Regions from separate parts of the Polaromonas sp. CG_23.6 genome, predicted to be linked through region 1. Evidence: predicted binding sites of a transcription regulator. Region 1 holds the regulator's gene; the other holds the start of a gene.
What was found. Region 1 encodes LexA, which represses DNA repair genes until DNA is damaged. Its sites were predicted from a motif close to ACTGTATNNNNATACAGT; they were not measured.
Positions count from the first base shown of each region.

Region 2: H4V98_RS15500 (DNA topoisomerase IV subunit B) is a predicted target of LexA. The motif match lies at 1,288-1,305, and genes of this name have one in related genera.

Region 1 is NZ_JARXUY010000001.1:2,514,117-2,517,974, reverse strand. Features, by position in the region: gene adk (adenylate kinase) at 1-313, shown strand, start outside; gene H4V98_RS11915 (asparaginase) at 358-1,323, opposite strand; gene lexA (transcriptional repressor LexA) at 1,450-2,154, shown strand; gene H4V98_RS11905 (hypothetical protein) at 2,360-2,629, opposite strand; gene H4V98_RS11900 (D-2-hydroxyacid dehydrogenase family protein) at 2,877-3,858, shown strand, end outside.
Region 2 is NZ_JARXUY010000001.1:3,279,029-3,282,886, reverse strand. Features, by position in the region: gene H4V98_RS15505 (MFS transporter) at 1-1,193, opposite strand, end outside; gene H4V98_RS15500 (DNA topoisomerase IV subunit B) at 1,352-3,331, shown strand; gene H4V98_RS15495 (lytic transglycosylase domain-containing protein) at 3,331-3,858, shown strand, end outside.

The sequences.
Region 1 (3,858 bases):
CATCATTGAGCGCATGGGCGGCCGCCGATCACACAGTGCTTCAGGCCGCACCTACCATGTCAAGTACAACCCTCCAAAGGTCGAAGGCCAGGACGACGTGAGCGGTGAGCCGTTAATCCAGCGCGAAGACGACAAGGAAGAAACCGTCGCCAAGCGGCTTGAGGTGTATAGCGCCCAGACACGCCCGCTGGTGGCCTACTACTCCGGCTGGGCAGAAGCTGCATCCGAAGAAGCACCAAAATACCGCGTTATCAGCGGCACGGGCAGTGTTGAAGAGATAACGGAAAGGGCCTTCAAGGCGCTCTCGGACTGAACAGGTTTATACGCCGGACAAGCCATCCCCCAGGATGGCTTTTTTTATGCACTCTTGGAAGTTGAATATCTTGCTTCTTCATTGATCAGAGCGAGCATCAATGCGATCCTGGCCTTGACTGGACTGAGCCCCTGAGAATCTTCAATCGCGTTGGCTGAAAGAGGCAAAATGGGGCCATCAAGGCAACGCGTAGCGCGCACAACCCGAACCCCGGCCCTCTGCGCATCTATCAAACCGGCTTGCAGGTCCTCATGCACCGTGCCGTTGCCGGTTCCCGCCACTACCAGTCCCCGCAAGCCCTGACTGACCAATGCCTGAACCATGAGCGCGTTCGCGCCTGCATAGCTCATGACAATCTCGACACGCGGCCAGCTTGATATTTTTTCAATAGCAAAATAGTCAGCACCTGTCTGCCGAACTGGCCAATTTCTTAGCAATCTGAGTTGGCCTTCCTCAACATAGCCGATGGGACCAGCGTCACCTGAACTGAAAGCGTCGAGCTTGTAGGGATGCACTTTTTGCACATCAAGCGCACTGTGCACAGTTCCGGCACAGACAGCCAGTACGCCACAAGCGCCTGGATGCCTGGCAACGGCCACGGCATCCATCACGTTTTGAGGACCGTCAGGCGTCAGCGCGGTGGCCGGGCGCATGGCGCAGGTAATCACTACAGGCTTGGTTGGCTGGCATGTCAATTGCAAGAAATAAGCCGTTTCCTCAAGCGTGTCCGTTCCATGTGTGATGACGATGCCCTGCACATCATCATCCGCAAGAAAATGGCGTACACGCGCCGCGAGTCTCGCCCAGACTTCAAAGCTCATATCCTTGCTGTCAATCTGGCTCACCTGCTCGCTGATGATCAAGCCGCTTGCAGAAAGCGCGGGAATGGCTTCGAGCAGTTGCTCGATACCTACCTGCGCAGCGGTATAGCCGATGTTGTCGGTGGCGTTATCCGCCTTCCCGGCAATGGTTCCGCCAGTTCCCAAAATGACCAGTTTTCGATGTTTCATAAGATTTAGTTGCTTTTTTATAAAGGCTGTATGAAAATACAGTTACTGGCGATTCATACAGCCATCATGGATTTTTCGAAATTTTGATCTGAGCCAAGTCCCGCTTTAACCCAAGGCCCACAGCTTATGCGCACTTTCAATGATTTTTCCGCTCTGCCGGCTGACAAACCCAAATTGACAGCCCGGCAGACCCAAATTCTGGAATTGATTCAGACCGCCATTGCCCAGACAGGCGCGCCTCCTACCAGGGCGGAAATTGCTGCCCAACTCGGCTTTCGTTCACCCAATGCTGCCGAAGAGCACTTGAAGGCTCTAGCAAAAAAGGGGGTCATCGAACTCGTCAGCGGCACCTCGCGAGGCATCCGACTTCGGACCGATGCATTGCGGGCCTTGAACGAATCGCGGAGAGAACCCTTTTTAAGGGCTCCTGATCGGATTGCCCAGTGGGCCCTGCCGCTTGTAGGCCGGGTGGCTGCAGGAAGCCCGATCCTGGCGCAGGAACACATCGAACAGACCTACTTTTTTGAAAGCTCCCTGTTTGATCAGAAACCAGACTATCTGCTCAAGGTGCGCGGCATGAGCATGCGCGATGTGGGCATCATGGAGGGCGACTTGCTGGCCGTGAAACAGGCTCGGGAAGCCCAAAACGGACAGATCGTAGTCGCACGGCTCGGTGACGAGGTCACCGTCAAACGCTTTCACCGCAATCAGCATCTGATCGAACTGCTGTCAGAAAATCCCGACTTCAAACCCATTGTGGTCCATCCTGGCGAACCTTTCGAGCTTGAAGGGCTGGCTGTCGGCTTGATCCGCGGCAAGTTTTCGATGTAGTACAGCTTGTCTTTCTGGGCAGTGTTCCGACAAAGCCCGCTGTCAACGGTAATGACAGCAAAACTGCCGCCTTTTATTGAAAATATCCGCCTTTCCATTTGGCAGACCCCTGCTCGCTTGTATCCAACCTTTATCAACTGGAGCTCTTCATGCGAATCATCAGCTTTTCACCTGCCCCCATGCAAGCCTTCTGGACGGCACCAGTTCAGACGCTGGTGCCATGGATCACCCGGCTCAGGGATTCGTTCGCACACAGCACCGTTAGATCCAGGGCATTGGGGTCGGCAGGTGCAACACAGTCTTCTTTTAGGCCTCGAACGGCGTCGGCAAGCAATGACGCATGTTTCAAAATACGTCCTGATATTGCCGAATCAACGTGCATTCCCATGCCACATGTATCGCCGCGCAGCGTGTTGCGGATCATTCGTGAATCAGATGCAAACATTCGGCCTGATTGCGCGGGACGAATGGTCATCTCAGGGCGAATGGCCGATGTCTGCGCTGAACTTGACCGCATGGCATTGCAAGCGGCGCACTCTGTGGCGGATTGATGGTTTTTCCAGTGTTGGTCCAAATCGATCAGCATTCTCACAACGAAATAGAACCAGTCTGCCAGCCACGTGCGTAGTACCCTGGCATTAACACGAAACCAGCAAACAGCCTATTCCAAGGGAGAGCGGGTAATCTTCAAAAAACAGGGTTCTTGAAGGCACAATATCTGCATGAATATTGTGATTCTTGATGATTACCAGGACGCAGTGCGAAAACTCGCCTGCGCGGCCAAGCTCGAAGCCTATCCTGCCAAGGTGTACACCAACACTGTCAAAGGCGCTGGCCAGCTGTCGGTCCGACTGAGGGACGCCGACGTGATCGTTCTGATCCGCGAGCGCACCCACCTGACCCGCCAGGTGATTGACAAGCTGCCCAAGCTCAAGCTGATTGTCCAGACGGGCCGGATCGGCACCCATGTCGATGTAGCGGCCTGCACGGAGCGCGGCATTGCGGTGGCAGAGGGCACGGGCTCTCCAACTGCGCCAGCAGAGCTGACCTGGGCGCTGGTCATGGCAGCCATGCGCCGCATTCCGCAGTATGTGTCGCACCTTAAGCATGGTGCGTGGCAACAATCAGGGCTGAAATCAGCGTCCATGCCGCCTAATTTTGGCCTCGGAAGCTTGCTAAAAGGCAAGACACTGGGGATCTGGAGCTACGGCAGGACCGGCCAGCTGGTGGCCGGCTACGGGCGGGCATTCGGCATGCGGGTAATCATCTGGGGTAGCCCGGCCTCGCGAGAACGCGCCCAAGCCGACGGATTTGAAATTGCACCCAGCAAGATCGAGCTTTTCAAGCAATGCGATGTACTGAGTTTGCATCTGAGGCTTGGAGAAGAAACGACCGGCATTGTCACACTGGAAGACATGTCGCGCATGAAGCCGACCGCCTTGCTCGTCAACACGTCACGCGCTGAGCTGATCGAACCCGAAGCATTGATTGCCGCGCTCAACCGGGGACGTCCCGGCATGGCGGCAATCGACGTGTTTGAATCGGAGCCTATCCTGCAGGGGCATGCCCTTTTGCGGCTGGAGAATTGCATCTGCACGCCACACATTGGTTATGTAGAGCAGGACAGCTACGAGATGTATTTTGGCGCTGCCTTTGACAACATCATCAATTTCATCAAGGGTACGCCGACGAATATCGTCAATC
Region 2 (3,858 bases), 760 kb from region 1:
TCCCGGACCGGCAGGTTGATGAGCGCGGCGAGCACGCCCAGCACGATGGCGATGTACCAGACAATGTCGTAGCTGCCGGTGCGGTCATACAGAAAGCCGCCCAGCCACACGCCCATGAAGGAGCCAATCTGGTGGCTGAAGAAGATAAAGCCGCTGAGCATTGACATGTGCTGGATGCCGAAAATCTGCGCCACCACCGCGTTGGTCGGCGGAATCGTCGAGAGCCACAGCAAACCCATCAGGCTGGAAAAAATATAGACGCTGGCCGGGCTCAGCGGCGCGGCGATGAACACGCTGATCACGATGGCGCGCGAGAAATAGATCGTCGCCAGGATCTTGCGCTTGGCGATTCGCTGGCCGAGCACGCCCGCCGCGTAGGTGCCAAACACGTTGAACAGGCCGATCAATGCCAGCGCGTAGCCGGCCACCTGCGGCGACAGCCCCTTGTCCTTCAAATAGCTGGGCATGTGGACGCCGATGAAGACCACCTGGAAGCCGCAGACAAAGTAGCCCGCCATCAGCATCTGGAAGCTCGGGTACTTCAGCGCCTCGCGCAGCGCCTGGCCGATGCTCTGGTCACGCCTGGCAGGCACGCCGCCTGAAAAACCGTTTTCGCGCAAGCCCAGCGCCACGGGCACGATCAGCAGCACGGCGCCGCCCAGCACCAGCAGGGCCGTCTGCCAGCCCAGTGTGCTGATCAAAAAACCCTCGGTGGGCACCATCAGGAACTGGCCGAACGAGCCTGCAGCTGCCGCCACGCCCATGGCCCATGAGCGCTTGTCCGCCGAAATATTGCGGCCGATCACGCCGTAGATCACCGCATAGGTGGTGCCCGCCTGGGCCGCGCCAATCAGCACGCCGGCGGTCAGCGTGAACAGCAGGCCGGTTGGCGACAGCGCCATGCCGACCAGGCCCAGGGCGTACAGCACCGCGCCGCCGGCAATCACCCGGAACGCGCCGAAACGGTCGGCCACCATGCCGGCAAAGATACCGAAGATGCCCCAAGACAGGTTCTGCACCGCAATCGCAAAGGCAAAGGTTTCGCGTGTCCAGCCCTGCGCCTGGGTGATGGGCTGCAGCCACAGGCCAAAGCCATGCCGGATGCCCATCGACAGCGTGACGATGGCCGCGCCACACGCCAGAACCTGGAACATCGACAGTTTTTGGGGGGACGAAAGCGCGCTTGAAGTCATGAACAGACTTTAACGACAATGCCTTACAGAGACTGTCGCCTGAGCAAAATTTGACCGGTTCAATCTTTGGGCACGGAAATGGCCGGACTCAAAGGCTGTATGTTCGTACAGCTGATCAAGCCTTCCCCGTCTACAATTCAGACAACACCTGAACACCCATGGCCGACAAAAACATCATTGCTCCTCCCGCTTATTCCGAAAGCTCGATCCGCGTCCTGAAGGGCCTGGAGCCCGTCAAGCAGCGCCCGGGCATGTACACCCGCACCGACAATCCGCTGCACATCATCCAGGAAGTGCTCGACAACTCGGCCGACGAGGCGCTCGCCGGGCACGGCAAGAAAATCAAGGTCACGCTGCACACCGACGGCTCGGTGACCATCGAGGACGACGGGCGCGGCATTCCTTTTGGCTTGCACCCCGAAGAGCAGGCGCCGGTGGTCGAGCTGGTGTTCACCCGACTGCATGCCGGCGGCAAGTTCGACAAGGGCAAGGGCGGCGCCTACAGCTTTTCCGGCGGCCTGCACGGCGTCGGCGTCAGCGTGACGAACGCGCTGTCGACCCGGCTTGAAGTGACGTCCTACCGCGAAGGAAAGGTCGCCAGCCTGGCGTTTTCCGGCGGCGACGTGATCGAGCCGCTGGTGCTGCGCAAAAACGAAGGCGGCGACCGTAAATCCGGCACCACGGTGCGCGCCTGGCCCGACGCCAAATACTTTGAATCGCCGGCGCTGCCAATGGCCGAGCTGACGCACCTGCTGCGCAGCAAGGCGGTGTTGATGCCCGGCGTGACCGTCACGCTGACGAACGAGAAAACCAGGGACGTTCAAACCTGGGTTTTCAAGGGCGGCCTGCGCGACTACCTGATGCAGACCCTCACCGCCGATCCGGTGATCCCGATGTTCGAGAACGAAGGCTTTGCCGACAATGCGCACGAAACCTTTGCCGAAGGCGAGGGCGCCAGCTGGTGCGTCGCTTTCACTGAAGATGGTGCGCCGGTGCGCGAAAGCTATGTCAACCTGATCCCGACCAGCGCCGGCGGCACGCATGAAAGCGGGTTGCGCGACGGCCTGTTCACCGCGGTCAAGAGTTTCATTGAATTCCATTCGCTGCTGCCCAAGGGCGTGAAATTGCTGCCCGAGGACGTGTTTGCCCGCGCCAGTTATGTGTTGAGCGCCAAGGTGCTGGACCCGCAGTTCCAGGGCCAGATCAAGGAACGGCTGAATTCGCGCGATGCGGTGCGGCTGGTCTCCAGCTTCGTGCGCCCGTCGCTCGAACTCTGGCTGAACCAGCATGTCGATTACGGCAAGAAGCTGGCCGAACTTGCCATCAAGGCCGCGCAGACGCGCCAGAAGGCCGGCCAGAAGGTGGAAAAACGCAAGGGCTCCGGCGTGGCCGTGCTGCCTGGCAAACTGACCGATTGCGAAAGCAAGGACCTGGCGAACAACGAAGTCTTTCTGGTCGAGGGAGATTCGGCTGGCGGCAGCGCCAAGATGGGCCGCAACAAGGAAAGCCAGGCGGTGCTGCCACTGCGCGGCAAGGTGCTCAACACCTGGGAAGTGGACCGCGACCGGCTGTTTGCCAACACCGAAATCCACGACATTGCAGTCGCCATCGGCGTCGACCCGCATGGACCGAACGACACGCCGGACCTGAGCGGCCTGCGCTACGGCAAGGTCTGCATCCTGTCAGACGCCGACGTGGACGGCTCGCACATCCAGGTGCTGCTGCTGACGCTGTTTTTCCGGCATTTCCCCAAGCTCATTGAAACCGGCCATGTGTATGTGGCGCGCCCGCCGCTGTACCGCGTCGATGCGCCGGCGCGCGGCAAGAAGCCGGCGTCCAAGGTTTATGCGCTGGACGAAGGCGAGTTGACCGCCATCCTGGACAAGCTGCGCAAGGACGGTGTGCGCGAAAACGCCTGGAGCATCAGCCGCTTCAAGGGCCTGGGCGAAATGAGCGCCGAGCAGCTCTGGGACACCACGCTCAACCCCGACACGCGGCGCCTGCTGCCGGTGCAACTGGGTAACCAGGATTTCTTGCAGACCGAAAGCCTCATCACTAAACTCATGGGCAAGGGAGAAGCCGCAGCGCGTCGCGAGTTGATGGAACTGCATGGAGACGCTGTGGATATTGATATTTAATGACCACTGATCCGTTACCTGACGCATTTCCCGCTGCTACAGCACCACCCCGAAAAACGCTGCGCACGCGTGCGAGTCTCCTGGCAACGCTGGTGCTGCTGGCCTTGTATGCCGCTCCGGCGCAGGCTGACATCTGGGGTTATGTGGACGAGGACCGGATTCCGCATTTCGCCTCCAGCCGCCTGGACGAGCGCTACGAGATTTTCCTGCGCGACAGCATCGAGCCGTACCGCGTGATGGCGGCCCCTCGCAAGGCGCAGGAGAGCGCAGTGGAGCCGATTGCCGCACCTGCGGTGGCCAACGTGGTGGTGCTTTCGCCCAAGATGGAGGCTTTTTTCGAACGGTCGCCCAGCTACAAAGCAGTGAGTCCGCTCTTGCGCGAAGCTTCCAGCAAGCATGGCATCGACTATTCACTGCTCAAGGCGCTGATTGCCACCGAGTCCGGCTTCAACACCTTTGCGGTGTCGCCCAAGGGCGCCGTGGGCCTGATGCAGCTGATACCGCCGACCGCCCAGCGCTATGGCGTC